Regions from separate parts of the Longispora fulva genome, predicted to be linked through region 2. Evidence: riboswitches for the same ligand, from Rfam matches in the RefSeq annotation. Region 2 holds a riboswitch; each other region holds the start of a gene.

Region 1 (5,680 bases), 1.2 Mb from region 2:
CCGGCGGGCGTCTCGAGCCGGGCGAGACCCCGCTGCTCGCCGCCCAGCGTGAGCTGTACGAGGAGACCGGCCTCGTCGCGTACCTCAAGGCCGGCCGGGTGGTCGAGCTGGGCGCCACCGACGGGGTCGGGGTGCGGTTCCACATCTTCTCGGGCACCACCGAGGCGACCCAGGACGACGTCGTGGTCGGCGAGGGTCAGGCCATGCTGTTCCTGACCCGCGAGGAGATCGCGGCCAAGGAGCTCACCGGCATCGCCAAGGTGATCTTCCGCCAGTGAGGCGCTGACCTCACGAGACCATGGCCCGAGCGCCCGAGCGTAGCGACGTCGCGCGGGCTGTGAGGTTGTCCACAGGGCCTGTGGATAACCCTGTGCACAACCTGTGGATAAGTTGTGGACAACCCTGTGGGTAACCTCTCTTCCTTGTGGATAACCTGTGGATAACCGCAGGTCGAACGTAGGCTCGGGCGCATGGCGAACAAGAGCAAGCTGCCGCTCGCGCTGGGCATCGCCGCGCTACTTCTCGTGGTTGTCCTCGGTGCCCTCGTGTTGTCCACAGGCGGTAAGAACGAGGACAAGAAGGCCGCGGCCACCCCGACGCCGTCGGCGACCGGCCCGATCCGCGACGCCGGCTTCGAGTTCGTCGCCCAGAACGTGCGGTGCGGGGTCGAGCGGGTCGGCACCGACGCCCTGAACAAGACCCCCCAGGGGCAGTACTGCCTGGTCACCCTCGGTGTGAAGAACACTGCCACCGAGGCAAGGGTCTTCACCGACTCCCTGCAGCGCGCGTTCACGGACGCGCCGGCCGAGGTGCGCAGCGACCCGGTCGCCGGCGTCTACGCCAACGGCGACAACCAGGCCCTGGTCAAGGAGATCCCGGCCGGCGCGCAGGCGACCGGCATCGTGGTGTTCGACATCCCGAAGGGCGCGAAGCTCACCCGGCTGGAGCTGCACGGCGGGGTCAGCGGCCAGGGCACGGTCGTCCCGGTCAGCTAGCGGGGAGCGCCACAGGCCCGCGCCGCTTCAGTCCGTGAGCGCGTCCAGCGCCCGGATCAGGAACTCCCGGAACTTCTCCTGCTCCTCCGGCGTGAACGTCGAGATCAACCTGGCCTCCACCGCGAGATGTCCCGGCTCGGCCCGCTCCAGCAGCTCCAGCCCGGCCGGCGTCGCCTTCAGTACCAGCACCTGCGCGTGCACGTCCGACGGATGCTTCTCGATCAGCCCCTTGGCCAGCAGATTCGCCGTGATCGTCGACATGGTCTGTGGTGTGACCAGGCAGACCCTGGCGAGCTGGGCCGCGGAGAAGTTGCCGGGGGACGCGGCGAGCACGAGCAGCGCCAGGTGCTGCGGCACGGTCAGCCCCGTCTCCCGGAACGCCTCGGCCTTGGCGGCGGTCAGCGTCTGCTCCAGCCTGCGTACGAACATTCCGAGCTGCATGTTGCCCACACTATCAGGGCTCTGATAGTCTCGCTCTTGAAACAATCAGAGCACTGATAGCTGGGAGAGTACTGATGCATCAGCGCACCCTGGGCAACACCGACCTGACAGTCGGCGCGGTCGGCCTCGGCTGCATGGGCATGACCTGGGCGTACTCGACGGGGACCCAGTCGCCCGACGAGCACATCAAGGTCATCCACCGGGCGATCGACCTCGGCGTGACCCTGATCGACACCGCCGACATCTACGGGCCGTACGACAACGAGGAGCTCGTCGGTCGGGCGCTCGCCGGCCGCCGGGACGAGGTCGTGCTCGCCACCAAGGCCGGCCTGGTGCCCGCCCCGTTCCCGGCCGCGATGCGGCCCGACGGTCGTCCCGAGCACATCCGGGCCGCCGTCGACGCGTCACTCCAGCGGCTCGGCGTCGACCACATCGACCTCTACCAGCTGCACCGGGTCGACTCGGACGTGCCGATCGAGGAGTCGTGGGGCGCGTTCGCCGAGCAGGTCGCCGCCGGCAAGGTCCGCCACATCGGGCTGTCGGAGGTCACCGCCGACGAGGCCGCCCGCGCGCACGCCGTGCACCCGGTCGCCAGCGTCCAGTCCGAGCTGTCCTTGTGGACCAGGGACTACCTGGACGAGGTCGTGCCGTGGACGCGGGCCAACGGGGCGGCGTTCATCCCGTTCTCGCCGCTCGGCCGGGGCTACCTGACCGGCGCGCTCGCGAGCCTCGACGACCTGGAGGAGGGCGACCGCCGCCGCCTGATGCCCCGGTTCTCCGCCGAGCTGATGGCCGCCAACCAGAAGCTGGTCGACGCGGTGCGCACCATCGCCGACCGGCATGGTGCCAAGCCCGGCCAGGTGGCGATCGCCTGGACCCTCGCCCAGGGCGAACACGTCGTGCCGATCCCGGGCACGAAGCGGATCGGCTACCTGGAGGAGAACGCGGCGGCCGCCGACCTCGTCCTCACGGCCGAGGACCTGGCGGACCTCGACGCGCTGCCGACGCCCGAGGGCCCGCGCTACTAAAACCCTTTTCCGGTTACGGCGACACCCGCCCCGGCGCGCGGCGGTCCTTCCCCGCCCCCGACCGGCGACGGCACACCCACGTGACACGAACGGCCCGCACTCCACGGGGAGGCGGGCCGTTCGCGAGGGGGGTGTCAGTGCGCGTACTTGGGGCGGGCGTAGGCGGTCGGGTTGTCCCCGCCCATGTCCACACTCTCGATCTTCACGTTCTGGCCGGGCTGCGGGGCGTGCACGACCTTGTTGTCGCCGATGTACAGCGCCACGTGCCGGTCGCCACCGTAGAAGATCAGGTCACCGGGTTGCAGCTGCGACCGGGTGATCGGGGTCGAGGCGTCGCGCTGCCAGCCGGTGTAGTGGCCCAACGTCACGCCACCCTGCGCCCACGCGGCCAGCGTCAGGCCCGAGCAGTCGTAGGAGTCGGGGCCGGCGGCCGCCCACACGTACGGCTTGCCGATCTGGGCCATCGCGAACGCCACGGCCTTGCCGGGCGGGCCGGGGATGAACGGCGGCACATAGTCGATCCGGGTGCCGCTGCGGCTCGCCCGGTCCTTGTACGCCGCGGCCCGCTGGGTCTGCAACGAGTCCATCTCGCCGGTGATGGCGACCTTCTTGGCCGAGAGCTCCGACTCCATCTTCTGCTGCGCGTCGAGCAGAGTCTGGATCTTCTTCTTCTCGGCGTCGAGCGGAGCCTTGAGCCTGTTCAGCTCGTCGATCTGCTTCTGCTCCGACCCGCTGATCGCGTCGAGGAGGGTCAGCTGCTGGAGGACAGCGTCCGCGGAGTTGCCGCCGAGCAGCGCGTTGGCGGTGCTGGCCTTGCCGCCCTTGTACGCGGCGGCCGACATCTGGCCGATCTGCGCGTACGCGGCGTCGACCTTGTCCTGGAGGGGCTTGACCTTGACGGACGCCGCCTCGGCCTCGGCCTTGGTGGACTTCAACGTCGCAGCGGTCTTGTTGTACTGCTCGATCGTGGTTTCCAGCGAGCTCCACTTGGAATCCAGCTGGCGCTCGATCTCGTCGACATCGTCGGCGTGCGCGCTGCCCGCGAAGGACATCACGACGGTGGCGGTGACGGCGACGACGGCTAAGTAGGCTCCGCGGACGGAATTCACCTGGTCTGTCGGCTCCTTCTTCCATCAGCCGCCTACCGGGTTAGCTGACGGGTTCGGGCGGGAAGATCGCCCTACCATCACTACGAACAGTGACGGACTCACCCCAACTAGCACTGTGGGTCCCCGATTCGCACAGAGGCGATTCGGCGGCATTCGACCGGTGCTCCCCCCGTCGGGTCGCTGTACCCGGACGAACGGTCCCAAGGCTAGACGCTGGACTGGGGGGTAACAAGTTATCTGCTGGTGCCACTTCGTGCGGTAGCTACCCAACTACATAACGATGAATTCGCCGTGTGGTTACCTTGACGACTATGAGGCTCGTGACCTTGGGTGACATCCACTCCGCAGCGGAGACCATCGCCGGCACCGCGCTGCGGACCCCACTCGTCCCCTGCGCGTGGGGCGACGCCGACCGACCACTCTGGCTCAAACCGGAGAACCTGCAGCCCATCGGGGCTTTCAAGATCCGGGGCGCGCGGAACGCGATCCGGCCGGGGATGACCGGAGTGGTCGCGTACTCGTCGGGCAACCACGGCCAGGCCGTCGCCTACGTCGCCCGGCAACTCGGGATCCCCGCCATCGTCGTCGTCCCCGACACCACCCCCGACGTGAAGATCGCCGGGATGCAGAATCTCGGCGCCGACGTGATCGTCGTCGCACCCGCCGAGCGGGTGTCCCGGGCGGAGGAACTCGCCGCGCGGCACGGCTACCCACTGATCCCGCCGTTCGACAGCCTCGACGTCATCGCGGGACAGGGCACCGTCGGGCTGGAGATCGCCGAGGACCTGCCCGACGTGGAGGTCGTACTCGTCCCGATCAGCGGCGGCGGCCTGATCTCCGGCGTCGGTACCGCGATCCGGGCCCTCGCCCCGCGCGCGAAGGTGATCGGGGTCGAACCGGCGCTGGCGGCCGACGCCCGGGAGAGCCTCGCCGCCGGGCGGGTCGTGTCCTGGCCGATCGAGAGCACCCAGCAGACGATCGCCGACGGACTCCGCAGCCCCCAGCTGTCGGAGCTGACCTTCGCGCACATCCGCGAGGTGGTCGACGCCATCGTCACCGTCACCGAGGAGGAGATCGGCGCGGCCGTCGGCGTGCTGGCCCGCTCCTCCCGCCTGGTGGCCGAACCGAGCGGGGCTGTGACCACGGCCGCGTACCTCTACCACCGGGAGGAGTTGCCGATCGGGCGCACCGTGGCGGTGCTCTCCGGCGGCAACATCAACCCGGCACTCCTGGCGGCCCTGGTCTGACCGTCGGGGCATTGCCTTTCCGGGCGTGCACGTGTCGGACCGCTGGAACCCGGGTCGGGGACCACCGTCATCGGATGACGATGTTGGTTTTAGATTCTGGCCAGGAAGGCGAGGACGCGCCGCCAGGTGAGGTCGGCCGAGGTCGCGTCGTAGTCGGGCAGGTCGGCGTCGGTGTAGATGTGGCCGCCGCCGGGGTAGAGGAACGTCTCGCCGCCTGGCTCGGCCATCTCCCACTCCTGGATCTCGTCCAGCGTGGCGAACTCGTCGCCCTCCGCGGCGTGCAGCTGCCACGGGCACGGCAGCCGCTCGCCGGTGCCGACGTCGCCGGCGCTGTGCAGCAGCACGAGCCCGCCCGGAGCCGGGTCGTGCCGGATCAGCTCTGAGGCCGCCCACGCGCCCATGGAGAAGCCGGCGTAGACCGTCCCGGCCGGGAGGTCCGCCGCGGCGGCCACGGCGCGCTCGAAGGCGGCGGAGCCGTGCTCCCGCTGGAAGGCCATGCCCGCGTCGAGGTCGCCGGTGACGAAGCCTTCGTAGAGATCCGGGGTGGCGACCGTGTGGCCGCCGCCCCGGAGCAGCTCGGCGGCGGCCAGGACCGCCGGCCGGAGCCCGTAGACGGAGTGCAGCAGCAGGACGTGTGCCATGCGGTCTTCCTATCACGGAGGACCGACACTTCCGGCCATCTCACCCAGCCCGGCCCGTGCCGGGCCGGGTGAGATGGCGCGCGACCCGGCCCCCAGGGCCCGCGAACCTCACCCCCGCGCCCGGTGCCAGCTAGGAGGCGGCGCCCACCACGTCCAGCAGCCACGCGTTGACGTAGGACTCCTCTTTCCACACGTCGTAGCGGCCCGACGGACCCATGT
Region 2 (5,680 bases):
GCACCGACCAGCGCTTCTTCGCGCGCGGCGGCGCGGCGGCCCGGGGCGCGGTCTCTGTCTGCACAGAGTGAAGGTACTCGTCGAACAACCACCCGAGAAGCCTCTAAACCCCTATAACGGACTTGTTATTCAGGGTACCGGCGACCCGCGGCTACCCTTCACGGCGTGACGACGCCCCCACCGACCCTGGCCATGGTCGACGACACGGCCGGCGTCCTCGCCCACGGCGGCGGGGAGCTGCTGACCGACGCGGAGCTCGCCCGGGCCGGCGCGTACCGGCGCGAGGTCGACCGGGCCGACTACGTGGCCGCGCACGTCCTGGTCCGCCGGTGCGTGGCGGCGCTGCTCGACGTGCCGGCCGGCGACGTGGTGCTCCGGCAGCGCTGCGCGGGCTGCGGGGCCACCGACCACGGCCGCCCGTACGTGCAGGACCGGCCCGAGGTGCACGTGAGCCTGTCGCACACCCGGGGCGCGGTCGCGGCGGCCGCCGGGTGGGCCCCGGTGGGCGTGGACGTGGAGGCGATCGGCCGGCAGCTCGACGACGGCCTGATGGCCAAGGTGCTGTCGGACGGGGAACTCGAGGCGGTCAGGAACGCTGGAGACCCACGCGCGGCGTTCATCCGGCAGTGGGTGCGCAAGGAGGCCCTGATCAAGGTGGGCGCGGCGAGCCTGGGGCGGCTGCGGGACACCGACCTGTCGGGGCTGCCGGCGCACGTGCCGGCCGGTACCCCCGAAAGGGCTCGGTTCGATCCCTGGCACGTGCTGGACTGGCTGGATCCCGCGCACCGCTACGGTTTCGCGGCCGTGAGCACCCACCAGACGAGGCTCGTTACCCCGGCCTGACGGCTCCAAACGTGGCCCCGGCAACAATCTGGTCACGGCCGCGTGTCGCGGTCGCCCACCCGGGCACGAACCGGGACCCTCGGCGGCATGGTGATGGGGCCGACGCACGCAATGTCCGGAGCCGCCGCGTGGTTGGCGGGCTCGTGGGCACTCGGGGAGTGGATGGGTCTGCACCAGCGCCCCGCCGAGCTGGTCGTCGGGGCGGCGGTCTGCGCCGGGGCCGCCCTGCTGCCCGACCTGGACTGCTCGGGCCGGGTCACCGCGAACAAGGGCGGGGCGACCGTGGCCCGCACCTTCGGGGTCGCCTCCCTGTTCCTCGCCGAGTGCGTGGAGAAGTTCGCCCTCGCCGTCTACACGGTTACCCGGGCCAAACACGACCCGAAACGGAAGAACGGCCACCGGACCCTCACCCACACCTGGGTGTTCAACGTGGCCCTCGGCGGCCTGGTCGCGTTCCTCGCCGGGCACTGGGGCAAACCCTTCGTGATCGGGCTGCTGTTCTTCACCCTGGGGCTCGCGATCCGGGGCCTGCTCGCCGACTGGGCCAAGGAGCGCGGCTGGATCGTGGTGACCCTGCTGTCGGCCGGCGCGGCGTACGGCGCGTGGTTGTGGCTGCCCGCCGACCGGGGCTATCCGCTGCTCGGGCTCGCGATCGCGTTCGGCGGCGTCATCCACACCCTCGGCGACATGATCACCCGGGCCGGCTGTCCGGTGCTGTGGCCGCTGCCCCTGGCCGGTCGGGTGTGGCGGGAGATAGGCGTACCGAATTTTATGGCCGTTCAGGTGAACGGGGGCTTCGAACGGGGCTTCCTCCGCCCGTTTTTTGTGATTGTGGCCGGACTGGCCGGAATTCTGCTGGCGGTGCCCGACATCCTCGACCACCTGCGATGATGTGCCCATGTGGGTCAAGGACATCCTCGGCGACGCCTACGAGGCGCGCACGCTGCCGCTGCCGGACGACGAGCACGGCGAGCTGGTGGCGACTCTCGTGCGCCGCAGGGCCGGACAGTCGACCCGTGCCGTGCTGTACGTCCACGGGTACAACGACTACTTCTTCCAGACCCACCTGGCCGACTTCTTCGTCAGCCTCGGCTACACCTTCTATGCGCTCGACCTGAGGCGCAGCGGGCGCAGTCTCCGCCCCGGCCAGACACCGTCGATGGTGGACAGCGTGTCGGAGTACTTCACGGAGCTCGACGAGGCCGCCCGGATCATCCGCGAGGAGGACGGCCACGACATCCTGGTCGTCAACGCGCACTCCACCGGCGGCCTGACCACCTCGCTGTGGGCGCACAAGCTGCAGGGCACCGGCATCATCACGGCGCTCACCCTGAACAGCCCGTTCTTCGACCTCAACGCGAACTGGTTCCTGCGCAGGGTCGCGCCCGTCGTGCTGGCCCCGGTGGGCCGCCGGCAGCCGATGCGGGTGGTGCCGGCCGGCCTGAGCACGGTCTACGGCGACAGCCTGCACATCGACCGCAAGGGCAGCTGGCGGTTCGACACCGCGTGGAAGCCGCTGGAGGGCATCCCGACCCGGCTCGGCTGGCTCGTCGCGATCACGCACGCCCAGCGCCGGCTCCGCAAGGGCCTCAACATCGACATCCCGGTACTCGTGACGGCGTCCACCGCGAGCTACAAGAGTCCGGAGTGGAGCGACGACGCCACCCGGATGGACGCTGTCCTCGACGTGGAGCACATCGCGGAGTTCGCCCGCGCGCTCGGCCCGGACGTCACCTTCATCGAGGTTCCTGACGGCCTGCACGACCTGGCCCTGTCGGCGGAGGAGGCCCGCCAGCTCTACTTCGACACCCTGCAGGAGTGGCTGAACGCGCACGTAGGGTAGTCGCGCGGAGCCTAGACCCTGCCCTGAGCTGCGGTTCATCGGGGTAGGGTCCTCGTCTGGCTCGTCACTCAGGGTTGCGATGCCCCGGATCCCCGGTAGCGTCAGTCCGGTCCGGGAGTCAGCCACCCATTGATGGGGAGCGCCGGACGGGCCGCCGAGTCATCGTGACCGGTGAGCCGGGGAACCATCGCGGAGGGTGCGACTCCCTCCGCCGGGGTGAATCCGCGCAGTGCGCGGTAGGGCGCACATTTCTTCCCGTCCGAACCCGTCAGCTAACCCGGTAGGCGGTGTGCTGCCCGTGTAGGCAGACGAGGGAAGAGAGTCCTCCTTGGCACCGAATACCGTGCCGGGGCTGCTGCGCGCCGCGCTCACTGTTGTGGGCGTCTCCGTGCTGGCCGTCGCCGGACCATTGACCGCTGCGCACGCCGATCCCGGCGCCGACAGCACGATCGACCAGAACACCCGCGAGGTCGCCCAGATCTCCGGTGAGTACGACAAGGTGCACGCGGCACTCGCCAGCACCCGGCTGATCGCCGACACGGTCGCCGCGAAGCTCGCGCCCCTGGCCGCGACGGCCGACCCGCTCGGTTTCACCCTCAAGCCGGCCCCGTTCGCCACTCCGGCCCCCAGCCGTCCCGCGCCCGAGAGCGTGCAGGACATGGCCAGCGCCCGGGGCGAACTCGACGCCGAGAAGACCCGCCTGGACGCCCTGATCGCCGGGCAGACCCAGCAGGAGACAGCCCTGGCCGCGAAGAAGGCCATGGTCGAGGCCGCGACGGCCGCGCTCGTCAAGGAGCGCCAGGAGGCCACGGCCGCCGCCGAGCGGGCCAGCCGGTCCACCTCCTCGGGCTCGGGCTCCTCGGGCTCGAACACCCCGCCGCCGAACGTCTCCGGCAAGGCTGGCGTCGCCGTGCAGTTCGCCTACGCGCAGCTCGGCAAGCCGTACGTCTTCGGCGCGGCGGGCCCCGGCTCCTACGACTGCTCCGGCCTGACCATGGCCGCGTGGGGCGCGGCGGGCGTCGGCATCGGCGGACACCTGACCAACTCGCAGTGGGCCGCCACCACCCGGATCGACCGCGGTGAACTGCAGCCGGGTGACCTGGTGTTCTTCTACGGCCTCGGCCACGTGGGCATCTACGTGGGCAACAACCAGGTCATCCACGCGCCCCAGCCGGGCGAGTCGGTGAAGCTCTCCAACGTCGACGACATGGGCGGCTACGACGGCGCTGGCCGCGTCAGCGCGTAACCCCGCAATACGATGAAAACAGCTCATCACCTTGGGTGGTGGGCTGTTTTCATTGCGTAGTAGGCATTTCCCGAAGGTGGCATGCGTTTAACAAGGCGGGTAACGTGGGCGCGGCTTGTCGCCTATGAAAGGGTCGTGCTGCGTTGACCACCGTCAGCCGGAAACCCCTCCGCGTGTTGGCCATCGGCTGCGTCATCGCCGTCGCCGCCACCCTGGGTGCGGCACCAGCACAGGCCGAGCCCACCCCGCAGGAGCTCAACGCCCAGATCGACAAGGCGTCCGAGGAGCTCGAGAAGGTCATCGAGTCCTACAACAAGGTGAACGAGCAGCTCAAGGCGACCCGGGTGGCCGTGGACAAGCTGAACCTCCAGCTCAAGCCGGCCCAGGACAAAGTGGACGCCGCGCGGGGCCGGATCGGCCAGGTGGCCGCCGCCGCGTACAAGGGCCAGAGCGTGTCCTCGATGAGCGCCCTGCTCAGCTCGCAGAACCCGACGGCGCTCATGGAACAGCTGACGGTCCTCGACCAGTTCGCGTACGGGCAGCAGAAGGAAATCGCGGCTTACAACCAGGCCAAGTCCGCCTACGACGGCGAGAAGACCAAACTCGACGGCGTCCTCAACGAGCAGACGGCCCAGGAGAAGGAGCTCGCCACCCAGAAGGCGAAGATCCAGGAGGATCTGAAGAAGCTCCAGGACCAGCGCCAGAAGGCCGGCCAGGGCTCGGGTAGCTCAGCGGGCCTCCCGGCGCCCCACCTGCCGGGCACGGCGGGCAAGGCCGTCGACTTCGCATACGGCGCGGTCGGCAAGCCCTACATCTTCGCCGCCGAGGGCCCCAACGGCTACGACTGCTCGGGCCTCACCCTCGCCTCCTGGAAGGTCGCCGGCGTCTCCCTGCCGCACAACGCCGCCATGCAGTGGGACGCCACGGCCCACATCCAGCGCGCCGACCTCCAGCCCGGCGACCTGGTCTTCTCCAACGGCCTCGGCCACGTGGCGCTCTACGTGGGCAACAACCAGGTGATCCACGCCCCGCAGCCGGGCCAGAACGTCCAGCTGGCGAGCATCAACCAGATCGGCGGCCTCTACGGCTACGGCCGCGTGCGCGCTTGAGTGAGGACCCGCTGAGGACGACGCTTGCCAGCCCCGCCCTCAGCGGGCCACTTCGCCTTAGATCAAAACCTTTTAGACCATTATTTTTTACGGCGCGTCACTGATCCTGGTTCCAGCGGTGAATCCCGGGTGCGGGGTGGCTGGTCGGTGGCTACGGTCAGACGGTGTCCGACCTGATCCCCGCGTCCGTCGTGGCCGACGCCGTCGGCAGCCCGGCAGCCGTCGTCGTGTCCTGTGCCGCCGAGCCGATCCCGGGCAGCTCCGGGGCGGCCACCGCCGGGGTCACCCGGCTCGTCGGCCGGGCCGCCGTCAACGGCCGGGAGCGACCCTTCACGCTGATCCGCAAGCAGTTCCGGCCCGTGACCACCGGCCGGCACGCGGAGGCGGCCACCGACCCCCGACACTGGGCATACTGGCGCCGCGAACCCCTCGCCTACCAGGCGGCGCTGACCGGAGGCCCGGTATCCGCCCTGCCCACCGGCCCCGGTCTGACGTCCCCGCCCTGCTACGGCGTCCTCGACGACGTGGTCTACCTCCAGGACGTCACCGGCCCTGCCGAGTCCCCCCGGCTCGCCGCGGCCCGGCTGGGCGAGTGGCAGGCCACGGCCACGGTCCCGGCCGTACCGTGGCTGGCCGGGC
Region 3 (5,680 bases), 6.2 Mb from region 2:
CATCCGATGCCTGTGCACGTGACGCCCCCTGTCCGAACCCCGTCCTCTCCTTCCTACCAGCCGCCCACCCGGCCGGACCCCGTTTCGGCGACACCGCCCGGGGCGGCCCTAGACTGGCCGGATGCTGCGCCCCTTCCGGCAGGTCGACGTGTTCACGACCACCCCCTACCGGGGCAACCCGGTCGCCGTTGTCCTCGACGCCACCGGGCTGACCACAGACCAGATGCGCCGGTTCGCGCGGTGGACGAACCTGGCCGAGACGACGTTCGTGCTCCCGCCGAGTACCCCGGCGGCCGACTACCGGGTGCGGATCTTCACCCCGACGACGGAGTTGCCGTTCGCCGGACACCCCACGCTGGGTACCTGTCACGCCTGGCTCGAGGCCGGCGGCGTCGCGGCGTCCGACGTGGTCGTGCAGGAGTGCGGGGCCGGCCTGGTCCGGGTGCGCAGGACGGCCGACGGGCTCGCGTTCGCCGCGCCGCCGCTGCTGCGCTCCGGGCCGGTCGAGGAGTCGCTGGTGGCGCACGTCGCCGGCCTGCTCGGCCTCGACCGCTCGGCGGTCGTCGACGCCGAGTGGGTGGACAACGGCCCGGGCTGGGTGGCGGTGCTGCTCGCCGACGCCGACGCGGTGCTCGCCGTGCGCCCGACGACGGTCGACCTGGACCTCGGGGTGGTGGGGCTCTACCCGCCGGGGTCGCCGTGCGCCGTGGAGGTGCGCGCGTTCTCCCCGCAGGACGGGCTCGCCGTGGAGGACCCGGTCACCGGCAGCCTGAACGCCTCCCTGGCACAGTGGCTGCTGCGCACCGGCCGGCTCGCCGCGCCGTATGTCGCGAGCCAGGGCACCGTCCTGGACCGGGCCGGCCGGGTGCACCTCAGCGAGGACGCCGACGGCGCGGTCTGGGCGGCCGGCGGGACCGTGACCTGCGTGTCCGGCGAGGTCGAGCTCTAAGATCACGAACCCGTCGACGGTTACGGCGACACCTGCCCCGGGTTCCAGCGGTCGCCCCGTCCCCGGCCCGGGGCGGTGAGGGATGTGCGATCCCCGACCGACCCGGCCCGGGTGGCCCCGGTCAGCCGGTCGGCACCGGCACCAGGTCGATCATGTCGCCCAGCCGGGGCCCGGTGTCCACCATGGTCACCGGCGCGCCGGTCGCCTCCTCCACCAGGCCGATCAGGTCCCGCACCCGGGGAGTGACCGCCCCGGTGTCCCGTGCGCCGCGCATCCGCGGGTCGTAGTGGTCGCAGAACGTCAGGGCGATCTGGGTGGGCCCGTTGAGCATGGCCGCGTACCGCAGCAGGTCGAAGTCGAGGCCCTCGGCCTTGCGCCGGGTCCGCCCGGTGTGCACGCCGTACTCCGCAATGCCTCGCGCCTCCGCCTCGGCCGCCGACATCTCCAGCGGGAGCGGACCGGCCCCCACCCGGGTGGGCATCGCCTTGACGACCATGACGACGTCGGTGACGAGTCGCCAGTTCAGCCCGACGTCGTCCATCGCCGCGGCGGCCGTGCAGTTCCCCGACGTCGTGTACGGGTAGTCGGGGCTGAACGCCAGCGACAACATCGTGCCCTGCGACCCGGCGACGACCACGGTCCGCCCCTCGTCGGCGGCGACGGCGTTGACCTCCCGCGCGACGTCGGTGACGTACGGGGCGAGGGCGGGGACGTCCTTGGCCTGCACGGCCCGGCGGAGCACGAAGTCGGCCCGGGCGTGCCCGTTGCCGGTGCAGGTGGACCCGACCGTGTCGGCCAGGTGCCGGTCGGCCCGCTCGGCCCGGACGTGCTCGGGCGTGATCACGCCGCACCGGCCGTCGATCATCGCCCGGCCTTCGAGGCCGAACCGGGCGACCTCGTCGGCGAGCACCAGCGGATCGACCAGCACGCCGGGACCCACCGCGACCCGGGTGCCGGGGTTGACCCATCCGATCGGCAGCTGACGGGCCTTGACCAGGGTGCCGTCCTCCAGGGTCACGCTGGCGCCGGCGTTGGTGCCGACCCCGGCGCGCACATTGAGCTCCGCTCGGTGCTTCAGGGTGAGGTGGGCGCAGGTCTTGCCCTTGCCGGAATCGCCCCACAGGGCGTCGACGACGACGATGGCACTCACGGGTGGACCTCCGGGGATGGTGCGAGTAGTCCGGCGGCGGAGTCCGCGCCGAACCCGACAATCGAGATGAGCTGTTGGGCCTGCTCGGGCGGCAGCAGCCGGGTGCGCAGGTTCACCAGGTGCGGCCCGAAGGCCGCCTCCAGCTCGGGGGCGAACCGCTCGTAGATCGCGGCCATGTACGTCTCGTCGCGGATGAGCTTCTCCACGACCCGCACCAGGGCCGGATTGCGGGTGAACACCGCCCCGGCAGGGTCGTCGAACGAGGCGACCAGCGCGGTGGTGTGGTCGACGGCGACGGTGAGCAGGTGCCCGCCGACGGTGCGCGACAGCGACTCGTGCCGGTACACGTCGCCGAAGTCCAGCTCGGCGTCGCCGAAGACGTTCACGACGACCTGGCGGCCGGCCTCGGACGCGGCGCGCAGCGGGCCGGCCAGCCAGTCGAGGTCGCTGGCCCAGACGCACACCGCGACCCGCCTGGTGGCCTCGCGCACCAGAGTCACGGTGTGGTCGATGACCGCCGCGCGGTCCCGCAGCGTGAAGGCGGCCTGCTCCTGCGGGGCGGTGACCGCCGCGAGGTCGGCGATCAGGCTGTCGGCGCGCTCGGCGGTCTGCCGTTTGATCCGGCCGAGCACCTCGGCCGGCGGGTGGGCCACGAACCGGGCCGGCGTGTCCTCGGAGACCCGGGCGACGACGCTGCGGTCCACCAGGGCCGAGAGCACCTGGTACACGTTCGCGCGTTGCAGGCCGGCGCTCTTGGCCAGCTCGTATCCGGTGGCGAAGGGCTGTTGCAGCAGGGCGACGTAGACCCGGGCCTCCTGGGAGGTGAACCCGAGCGCCGTCAGGCGTTCCATCACGTGGCCCGACGCTACCCGGTGCGTAGTAGTGAACGCAACTACTACTCGAGCGCCGCCTCCGCGGCCAGCCTGTCGAACGTCTCGACCAGCACGGCCCGCCGCGCGACCCGGTAGTCGGGCTTCGGCTCCAACCCGTCGATCGTCGCGTCCCAGATGGCCAGGAACGTCGTCTTCCACTCCGCCACGGTCTCCGGCGCGGGCAGGGCCACCCCGACGTGCCCCTGCCGGGCGAGCAGGCACAGCAGCTCCAGGTTGCAGGGCACGGCCACCCCCCAGTACTCGTCCGGTTCGAGCTCGACGGGGTCGCCGGCCATCGCCGCCACCACCTCGTCGAGCAGCCGGTCCGTGAGTTCGGCGAGGTGGTCGGCCGCCGTGTCGCTGTCGAAGTTGCCACTGCCCCAGGTGCCCATCGAACCTCCATCGTGTGTGACGGGATCGTGCCAGCCCGGTACGACAGTTGCCGGCGTTGACACCCTGTCCTAGCATCGGCGTTCAGACGACCGGCCCCTCGCCACCGCACAGTGGCACCGGGAGTCACCGCCGAGTCACCCTCCGGGTGAGCCGGGGACCCAAGGTACGTGGGGTGAATCCGTCCGACTCCTCAGTGGAGGACCGGCCGGTAGGGCGCTCTTCCCGCCCGAATCCGTCAGCTGACCTGGTAGGCGGGTACGGGAGAAGGGTTCCTGCTGTCTTGTCCGCACCAGCGCGGCGCGCCGCCGTGACCGCCGTCGCCGTTCTCGCAACGACGCTGCTCGCCGTCACCCCCGCCCAGGCCGAGCCCGAGGGCGGCACGAAGGCCCTCCGCGACGCGCTCGCCGCCGCCTCCCAGGGCTACCAGGACGCCCGGACGGCGATCGACAACGCGAAGAAGCGCGAGGCCGAGCTGTCCGAGCAGGTCACCGCCTCGCAGGCCAAGGTTGCAGACCTCACCGCCGCGGTGGGCCGGCTGGCGGCGGCGCAGTACCGGGGCGGGTCCACGGCGCAGCTGGAGGTGCTGCTGTCCAGCGGGTCGCCCGACAGCTTCCTCGAGTCGGCGGCGACCGTGCGCTACCTCTCCGAGCGCGACGGCGCGCAGGTCAGCGCGCTCAAGGCCGCCCAGGCCACCCTCGCCCGGCAGCGCAAGGACCTCGACGCCGCGATCATCGAACAGGAGACCCAGCTCAAGGAGCTGCGCAAACGCCAGGACGAGGCGCTCAAGGCGCTGCGCTCCGCCGGCGGCGGCGACCCGACCCTCGGCTTCGGCGACCTGCCGGCCAACGCCGCCCCGGCACCGCGCAACCCGGACGGCAGCCTCCCGTCGGAGAGCTGCTCGGTGAAGGACCCGACGACGAGCGGCTGCCTGACCCCGCGGACCCTGCACGCGTACGAGGAAACGAAAAAAGCGGGATTCGACCACTATGTCTCGTGCTACCGCTCGATGGAGGACGGCGGGGAGCACCCGCGCGGCCGGGCCTGCGACTGGGCGGCGGCCCCCAACGGCTTCGGCGGCCAGGCGTCCGGGGCCGACAAGGACTACGGGAACCGGCTCGCCGCGTGGTACATCGCCAACGCCGACCGGCTCGGGGTGCTCTACGTGATCTGGTTCCGGCAGATCTGGATGCCCGGCACCGGCTGGCGGTCCTACTTCGGCAGCGGCGACCCCTCAGCCGAGCACACCAACCACGTGCACCTGTCCATCCGCTGAGTGGCACGATGACCACATGATCAACACCATCAGAGTGGTACGCGCCGACGAATGGCCCCAGGTGAAGGAGCTCCGGCTGGCGGCGCTGCGCGATCCGGTCGCGCATCTGGCGTTCCTCGACACCTACGAGCTCGCGTCGGCCCGGCCCGACGAGTTCTGGCAGGAACGCACGCGGGGCGCCGCCGAGGGCGGGGCGGCCCGGCAGTTCGTCGCCGAGGACGCCGACGGTCGCTGGCTGGGCGGGGTCACCGCGCTCGTCGAGCTACCCGGCGCCGAGGGCGCGTTCGGTGAGACGGTGACCGTGGCCCAGACCCACATCGTCGGCGTGTACGTCCGGCCGGAGGCCCGGGGCGCCGGCCTCGCCGAGGAGCTGTTCCGCGCGGCGCTGGACTGGTCCTGGACACTGACCGACCCGCGGGTCGAGCGGGTCCGGCTGTTCGTGCACCAGGACAACGCCCGGGCCGAGGCGCTCTACGCCAAGGTCGGCTTCCGCCGCACCGGAGTATCGGTCCCGGTGCCCGCCGACGAGTCCCGCCGCGAGAACGAACTCGCCGTCACCCGGCCCTGACCAGCTCCCCCCAGGTGACAGCGGGTGACAGCGGGCCCGCGTGCCCCGGCGACCGCTGGAAACCGGGGCAGGTGTCGCCGTAACAGATGATGGTCTTCAGATCTTCAGCGTCGCGTGAATGTCCGCGCCCGGGGCCGCGTCCTGGGCGATCACCAGCGTATCCGGCGAAGGGAACCGGACCGTGGCGTTGAGCCCGGCGGCCCGCCAGGACCCGTGGTCGGCCGGTCGGAGCGCCAGCGGGGCCTGGCCCGGCGCGGTCAGCGTGAACTCGGGGCCGTCGGAGGTGACCACGAACTCGCCGTCGTCGCCGACGAACCGGCCGGCCACCGCCGGCCCGCCGGCCGGGGTCGCAGAGGCCTCCGGCCAGCCGAGACCCTTTGCGAGGGCCGGCAGCAGCGCCTCGGCGATCAGCGCGTACCCGTAGTCGCCGTTGGTCATGATGACCGCGCCCCGGCCGCCGTCGAGGAACAGCTTC

The links. Region 2 has a riboswitch for cyclic di-AMP ahead of IW245_RS33840 (C40 family peptidase). Riboswitches for the same ligand answer to the same signal wherever they lie in the genome.
Region 1: another riboswitch for cyclic di-AMP. It lies ahead of IW245_RS42375 (C40 family peptidase); the one in region 2 lies ahead of IW245_RS33840 (C40 family peptidase).
Region 3: another riboswitch for cyclic di-AMP. It lies ahead of IW245_RS05030 (coiled-coil domain-containing protein); the one in region 2 lies ahead of IW245_RS33840 (C40 family peptidase).

Annotation. Positions count from the first base shown of each region.
Region 1 is NZ_JADOUF010000001.1:6,116,578-6,122,257, reverse strand. It holds gene IW245_RS27720 (NUDIX domain-containing protein) at 1-278, shown strand, start outside; gene IW245_RS27715 (DUF4352 domain-containing protein) at 471-995, shown strand; gene IW245_RS27710 (MarR family winged helix-turn-helix transcriptional regulator) at 1,023-1,436, opposite strand; gene IW245_RS27705 (aldo/keto reductase) at 1,511-2,464, shown strand; gene IW245_RS42375 (C40 family peptidase) at 2,599-3,573, opposite strand; cyclic di-AMP (ydaO/yuaA leader) riboswitch at 3,587-3,732, opposite strand; gene IW245_RS27695 (threonine ammonia-lyase) at 3,885-4,820, shown strand; gene IW245_RS27690 (dienelactone hydrolase family protein) at 4,910-5,461, opposite strand; gene IW245_RS27685 (S9 family peptidase) at 5,592-5,680, opposite strand, start outside.
Region 2 is NZ_JADOUF010000001.1:7,321,852-7,327,531, reverse strand. It holds gene IW245_RS33860 (permease) at 1-64, opposite strand, end outside; gene IW245_RS41870 (4'-phosphopantetheinyl transferase family protein) at 166-843, shown strand; gene IW245_RS33850 (metal-dependent hydrolase) at 934-1,734, shown strand; gene IW245_RS33845 (alpha/beta hydrolase) at 1,742-2,686, shown strand; cyclic di-AMP (ydaO/yuaA leader) riboswitch at 2,839-2,973, shown strand; gene IW245_RS33840 (C40 family peptidase) at 3,015-3,932, shown strand; gene IW245_RS33835 (C40 family peptidase) at 4,076-5,041, shown strand; gene IW245_RS33830 (aminoglycoside phosphotransferase family protein) at 5,206-5,680, shown strand, end outside.
Region 3 is NZ_JADOUF010000001.1:1,149,473-1,155,152, forward strand. It holds gene IW245_RS05005 (hypothetical protein) at 1-18, opposite strand, end outside; gene IW245_RS05010 (PhzF family phenazine biosynthesis protein) at 122-949, shown strand; gene IW245_RS05015 (adenylosuccinate synthetase) at 1,071-2,099, opposite strand; gene IW245_RS05020 (TrmB family transcriptional regulator) at 2,096-2,950, opposite strand; gene IW245_RS05025 (DUF4259 domain-containing protein) at 2,995-3,363, opposite strand; cyclic di-AMP (ydaO/yuaA leader) riboswitch at 3,482-3,633, shown strand; gene IW245_RS05030 (coiled-coil domain-containing protein) at 3,645-4,637, shown strand; gene IW245_RS05035 (GNAT family N-acetyltransferase) at 4,654-5,205, shown strand; gene IW245_RS05040 (serine hydrolase domain-containing protein) at 5,302-5,680, opposite strand, start outside.